Regions from separate parts of the Exiguobacterium sp. s78 genome, predicted to be linked through region 2. Evidence: predicted binding sites of a transcription regulator. Region 2 holds the regulator's gene; the other holds the start of a gene.
What was found. Region 2 encodes Rex, which represses fermentation and respiration genes when NADH is low (regulators of the CRP and FNR family bind a similar motif). Its sites were predicted from a motif close to TTGTGAAATATTTCACAA; they were not measured.

Region 1 (3,429 bases), on a different contig from region 2:
TAATCCGACCGTATTGCGAATGCGTGTGGCTTCATCCTTACCAAGTGCTTTTGGCACGATCGAGAACGTGTAGGAAATCCCGTCGAGCGCATGTTCATATGGTAATTTTCCGACAGATGTCAGTGCGGCGACAGCTCCTCTAGTGTCACGTCCATGCATCGGGTTAGCACCCGGTGCGAATGGTTCACCCGCACGGCGTCCATCTGGCGTATTTCCTGTTTTTTTACCGTAGACGACGTTTGAAGTAATCGTCAGGACAGACTGCGTCGGAAGGGCATTGCGATACGTTGGATGTTTACGGATTTTCTCCATGAACAGTGTGACGAGATCAACCGCCATCTGATCCACCCGTTCATCGTTATTCCCGAACTTCGGAAACTCGCCTTCGATCTTGAAATCAACTGCAATCCCATCCGCATCTCGGATTGGACGAACTGTCGCATAACGGATGGCGGATAGACTATCAGCGACGACTGATAAACCAGCGATACCGCATGCCATCGTCCGTAAGATTTCCGGATCATGTAAAGCCATTTCAATCCGTTCGTAGCTGTACTTATCATGCATATAGTGGATGACATTCAGTGTGTTGACGTACAGTTCCGCGAGCCAATCGAGTTGACGATCATAAGCCGCCATGACCGTCTCGTAATCGAGTACTTCATCGAGCATCAATGGTGTAGCTGGGGCGACTTGGATTTTGAGCTTCTCGTCCATTCCGCCATTGATCGTATAGAGTAATGCTTTTGCCAGGTTTGCTCGAGCACCGAAGAACTGCATCTGTTTCCCGATCTTCATCGCGGAGACACAACAAGCGATGCCGTAATCATCTCCATAAACCGGTAACATCAAATCATCGTTTTCATATTGAATCGAGCTTGAAACGATCGACATCTTCGCGCAAAATTCCTTGAATCCGCGTGGAAGCTGAGTAGACCAGAGAACGGTTAGATTCGGTTCCGGTGCCGGACCGAGTGTCGAGAGCGTGTGTAAGAAGCGGAATGAACTTTTCGTGACGTTTGATCGTCCATCTTCACTCATTCCACCGATTGATTCCGTTACCCACGTCGGATCACCTGAGAAGAGATCGTTGTAGTCTGGTGTCCGTAAGAACTTGACGATCCGAAGTTTCATGACGAAATGATCGACGAGCTCTTGTGCAGTCTCTTCCGTCAAGCGACCAGCCGCAAGATCACGTTCGACATAAATATCAAGGAACGTCGAGACTCGACCGAGTGACATGGCTGCCCCGTTTTGCTCTTTGATGGCAGCAAGATAGGCAAGATAGACCCACTGGAATGCTTCTTGTGCTGTTTCTGCAGGGCGGGAGAGATCGAAACCATAGCGAGCTCCAAGCTCGGTCAATTCCGTTAATGCGCGCAACTGTTCATTCATCTCTTCACGGTCGCGAATCATCGATTCAGATAAGAATCCGCCACGTGCCTTTAAATCCTTCTTACGTTCTTCGATCAAGCGTGCCGTTCCGTACAAAGCAACACGACGATAGTCGCCGATGATCCGTCCGCGTCCATAGGCGTCCGGTAATCCTGTGATGATACCGGCTTTACGTGCGGCACGCATCTCAGGGGTATAGGCATCGAAAACCCCTTGGTTATGTGTCTTCCGGTACTCGCTGAAAGTTTTCGTGACGGTCTCGTCTGCTTCAAAGCCATACGCAGCTAGGGCATCATTCACCATCCGAATCCCACCGTTCGGATGAATCGAACGTTTAAACGGTTCGTCTGTCTGTAAACCGACGATTTTTTCAAGTGAGCGATTCAGATACCCTGCATCATGCGAGAGGATCGTTGATGGTGTTTTAGCATCGACGGCAAACACACCACCACGTTGTCGTTCTTCATTCGTCAGCTGTAGAATTTGTTGCCAAAGACGTTCCGTTGCTTGCGTCGGACCGACTAAAAAGTGATCATCTCCTGTATATTCCGTGCGATTGAGTCGGATGAAGTCTGCGACATCGATCGTCTTTAGCCATTCACCAGACGTAAAGCTTGCCCAGGCACTTGTTTTTTCTAATAACATGGATACCACTCCTTTAATATTGAGCTAATCATCAGTTCCTTATGTGAATAGTGTAACAAAAGGAGAAGGAGATTCCCTTTACGTTCATGTGAATGTTTTAACAAGTGAACAAACGTTGATATGACGGGCTTTCTTTAATTCTGTATCCATATGAGAATTGTTCAAAAAAAACAGTTTGGGACCGCTAATTCAAGGTTTTTTGGAAACTGTATGAGTTGATTTGAAAAAGATTCACTAGAACAGTTGAAACTGTGAGGAATGTCACGCTACGGTGCCTTGTATTTTTAAGACGTATCGTTGACAATGAAAAAGGGAATATAGAACGTGGAGGTGTGCCAAATGGAGTATGTATCATTAACACAACAAGGAGAGTATCAGTCAGGAGACTGGGTCTCGCTGAAAATCGGATCGGACGGTTCAACGCGAACGGGAATGATCACGGAATTCGAAAATGATGGATTCTGGATTCGGTTTGAAGATGATTTTGATTATGAAGACTTTATCGGCTATGATGAATCGTATTGGATTGCGCTTGTTCGTCGTCCGGTTGACGTAAAATCGACGTATGCGAGTCTTGCGGAGTACCCGGCACTCGCTGCAGAATTACAGGATCGTGTCATCCAAGGATTCGAAATTTTAGAAGAAGAAGCCGGTGAAGGAGAGATCCGGTTCCACATTCGATTGCTCGATGCAGGAAATGAATATACACAGACATTACGGGGTTACCGTGATGCATCAGGAGATCATGTCGAATACGTAACGGCATGATGGAATTAAGAGAGTAGGAGAAATCGTTATGAACTTTACAAAACCATTTTTACAGGAAGCATGGGAACGCGCACGCTTTACCGAGTTGATGCCTGTTCAAGAACAAGCGATTCCGTTGTTGCGCGAAGGAAAAGATGTCCTGGCTGAAGCGCCGACAGGAACAGGGAAGACGCTTGCCTATGTCATTCCAGCTTTAGAAAAGATTGAAGTAGAAGAACCACACGTGCAAGTTGTGATCACGGCACCAACACGGGAACTCGTCATGCAAATTCATCAAGTCATTCAATTGTTTGCCCAAGGAAGTGGTATCAAATCCGGTGCATTCATTGGTGGTGTTGAATTAAAACGACAATATGAACGATTAAAGAAAAAACCACAAATCATCGTCGGAACACCTGGGCGTCTCGTTGAGTTGATTGATTCGAAGAAGCTGAAGATGCATAAAGTGAAATTGATCGTCTTGGACGAAGCGGATCAAATCTATGAGAGTGGTATGAGTGACTCGGCGACGCGGATCGCAAACAGTGCACTACGCGATCGACAACTGGCATTCGTCTCAGCTACATTACCGGAACGGACAGCAGAATGGGGACGGACGCTTGCAAACAACCCTGAGACGAT
Region 2 (3,429 bases):
AAATCACCGAAGAGGGGGCGTAAGCGGCCGACGAGGACTTTCAGGAGCGTCGACTTTCCGATTCCATTCGGTCCGACGAGTGCCAGCGATTCACCGCGTTGCAAGCGGAACGTGATGTCTTTTGAGACAGCTTCTTCGTAACCGATCGCCAGTTGATTGACTTGAAGAACGTCGTTCCCGCTCTGTTTTTCAATCGGGAAGGACAGGACCGTGCTACGCTCATCCCCATCTGGTCGGTCGAGCCGGTCGACCTTCTCGAGCCGCTTCCGGACACTTTGGGCACGTTTTGTCGTCGTCGCCCGGGCGATGTTCCGTTGAATGAAGTCCTGCATCTTCGCGATCTCTTCTTGCTGCTGTTCAAACTGCTTCATTTCCTGATCGTATAAGGCCGCTTTTTGCTCCAAGTACTTCGTATAGTTCCCCGTGAACTTACGACAGACATTGCGCGACAGTTCGTAGACGACATTGACGACTTGGTCGAGGAAGTACCGGTCGTGCGAGACGATCAGGACGGCACCACGATAACCACCGAGGTAGCTTTCAAGCCAAGCAAGCGTATCGATATCGAGGTGGTTGGTCGGCTCATCGAGAATGAGGAGCTCTGGTGCTTGCAGGAGCATCTTTGCTAAGGCAAGCCGTGTCCGTTGACCACCGGATAATGTCTGAATCCGGCGCGAGTAATCATCCGGATAAAAGCGCATGCCGTGCAAAACGGAGCGGATATTCGCTTCGAACTGATAACCACCGGCTTCTGAGAAGTCGTGTTGCGCTTGATCGTACGTCTTCAAGAGACGATCGTAAGCGACCGGGTCGTTCAAGATATGCTCCATGCCCATTTCGATTTCCATCCGGCGCAGTGTTCGTTCTTGTTCCTGGAGATGTTCGAAGACGGTCAGCATCTCGTTCCAGATCGTCTCATTCGATTCGAGACCACTGTCTTGCGCGAGATAACCGATTTTGACATCCTTGCCTTTCATGATGTCGCCCGAGTCATGACTGAGTTCACCAGCGATGATTTTGAGCAAGGTCGATTTACCGGCACCGTTTCGTCCGACGAGCGCAATCCGATCTCGCTCTTGTACTTCCAGTTTGATATTTTCTAAAATCGGCTCGACGCCGAATGATTTCGAGAGTTGATTGACTTGTAAGAGTATCATTTCCATCCATCCTTCCACCCTTTAGTCTATCACGAACAAAAGCGCAAGGTCCTGCGGAATATATTATTTGTGACTCTATGTGAAGTGGTTTACAATCAAGGAGAGTAGAAAGCTTTTTGCAAAGATTTGGGTGCCACGATGGATGTGGCCGAAGGGGGAACTGCAGGATGAATGGACCAGACACAAAAATTCCACAAGCGACAGCAAAACGGTTGCCGCTATATTATCGCTTCATCCAAAGTTTATACAATTCAGGCAAGCTCCGCGTCTCTTCTGCTGAGTTAAGCGAGGCGGTGAAGGTTGATTCAGCAACGATTCGTCGCGATTTTTCCTACTTTGGGGCATTAGGGAAGAAGGGGTATGGGTATAACGTTCAACATCTCTTAACGTTTTTCCGCAAAACCTTGAATCAAGATGAGGTGACGAATGTTGCCTTAATCGGGGTCGGTCATCTCGGAACAGCGTTTGCAAATTATAACTTTTTAAAGAATAATAGTACTCGGATAGTCGTTGCGTTTGATGCGGACGAAGAGAAGGTCGGAACAACGACGCATGACGTTCCAATCTATCATGTTTCGGACATGAAAGAACAAATCGAAGCGAATCAGGTCGATGTTGCCATCTTGACGGTTCCATCGCAGTTCGCACAGTCAGTAGCGGATGAGTTAGTCGAGTATGGTGTGACAGGCATCCTGAACTTTACGCCAGCGCGGTTGAACGTGCCAGCGAGCGTCCGGGTCCATCACATCGATTTATCGATCGAGTTGCAGTCGTTAGTTTATTTCATGAAGCATTATTCGCAATCAGCTGAAGGAGTGAAATCATAATGGAAAACCTTATCCCGCTCACACTAGGTATCGGACCAGCGAGCATCGGATTAATCGCGGTCGTCGCGTTGATCATCTTCGGACCGAAGAAGTTACCAGAATTCGGACGCGCTGCGGGTCAGACATTGAAAGAGTTCAAGAATGCCACGAACGGCATCATGGACGACGATAAAAAGGACGAACCGAAAGAGAAGTGATTGAATCATGACGGTTGATCAAGAGCAAAGCATGACGTCGCACCTTGACGAACTGCGCAAGCGGATCGTCTGGTCGCTTATCATCGTCGTCGTCCTGTTCGCTGTCGCATTTCCGCTCGTCCGACCGCTCGTTCGCTTCTTGCAAGCGGACTTAAAAGAGCTCGGCATCGGTTTGAATGCCTTCAACGTCGCCGATCCTTTAATGTTGTATTTGAATCTTGCGTTCATCATTGCGCTGATTTTAGCGTCACCGTTCTGGATGTATCAACTCTGGGCATTCGTCCGACCAGGACTTTATGACAAGGAGCAAAAAGCGACATTGACGTATATTCCGGTCATCTTCTTTCTATTTTTGGCTGGCGTAGCCTTCTCGTATTTCTGGTTGCTTCCCTTCTTGCTTGAAGTCTCAACAGATCTCGGGAAAGAGCTCGGAATCGAACAAGTCATTGGAGTCGAGAACTACTTCAGTTTCTTAATCCGATTGACGATGCCGTTCGGTCTTCTGTTCCAATTGCCGGTCGTGACGATGTTCCTGACGCGTCTTGGTCTCGTGACGCCATATTTCATGCGAAAGAATCGGAAATATGCGTACTTTGTGCTGTTCGTCGTTGCGGCATTGATCGCACCGCCGGATGTGACGTCACACTTGATGATCTCGGTGCCATTGTTCGTTCTCTATGAGATCAGCATCTTGATTTCTGCGCGGACGTACAAAAAGGTCTTGATCCTCGAGCAACAGGCAGAGCTTGAACGACAGGCGGACTTGATGCGTGAATTGAATAAATGAATCGTGAATTCCTTCCGACGATTTTGGAAGGGATTCTTTTTTATGAAAGCGTTCTTTTTATATTGATAAAGCAGTTAGTGATGCGTATACTAAAGATAATTCATGGGGGCTTAGCTCAGCTGGGAGAGCGTTTGGCTGGCAGCCAAAAGGTCGTCGGTTCGATCCCGATAGTCTCCACCAATACCAAATATCTAACTCCTCGAAGCGTCGAGGAGTTTTTATTTTACTCCCAGTTAAATTCCTTACAAATATAAAATGTCATGTAAAACAAATAAATTAAAAAAATAGACAAATATAAATTGTTTATTTCCATTAAATTCATTAAACTAAATATACAGAATTTTCGTTTAACTGTTTTATCAGTAGTACTACTATGGTTTTACAGAAAAGGGGAAAACGAACGCATGAAGAAGAAGATTGCACTTATGGCAGCCGTCTTAATGACGTCTTCCAATCTAGTC

Region 1: a site for Rex is predicted at 2,127-2,144, ahead of pflB (formate C-acetyltransferase). Genes of this name have one in related genera too.

Annotation. Positions count from the first base shown of each region.
Region 1 covers NZ_JACSNB010000004.1:166,388-169,816, forward strand. Annotated here, with positions in the region: gene pflB (formate C-acetyltransferase) at 1-2,040, opposite strand, end outside; gene KNQ18_RS15285 (hypothetical protein) at 2,380-2,808, shown strand; gene KNQ18_RS15290 (DEAD/DEAH box helicase) at 2,837-3,429, shown strand, end outside.
Region 2 covers NZ_JACSNB010000001.1:8,427-11,855, forward strand. Annotated here, with positions in the region: gene KNQ18_RS00080 (ATP-binding cassette domain-containing protein) at 1-1,157, opposite strand, end outside; gene KNQ18_RS00085 (redox-sensing transcriptional repressor Rex) at 1,325-1,984, shown strand; gene KNQ18_RS00090 (twin-arginine translocase TatA/TatE family subunit) at 1,984-2,181, shown strand; gene tatC (twin-arginine translocase subunit TatC) at 2,189-2,968, shown strand; tRNA gene KNQ18_RS00100 (tRNA-Ala) at 3,073-3,148, shown strand; gene KNQ18_RS00105 (S8 family serine peptidase) at 3,373-3,429, shown strand, end outside.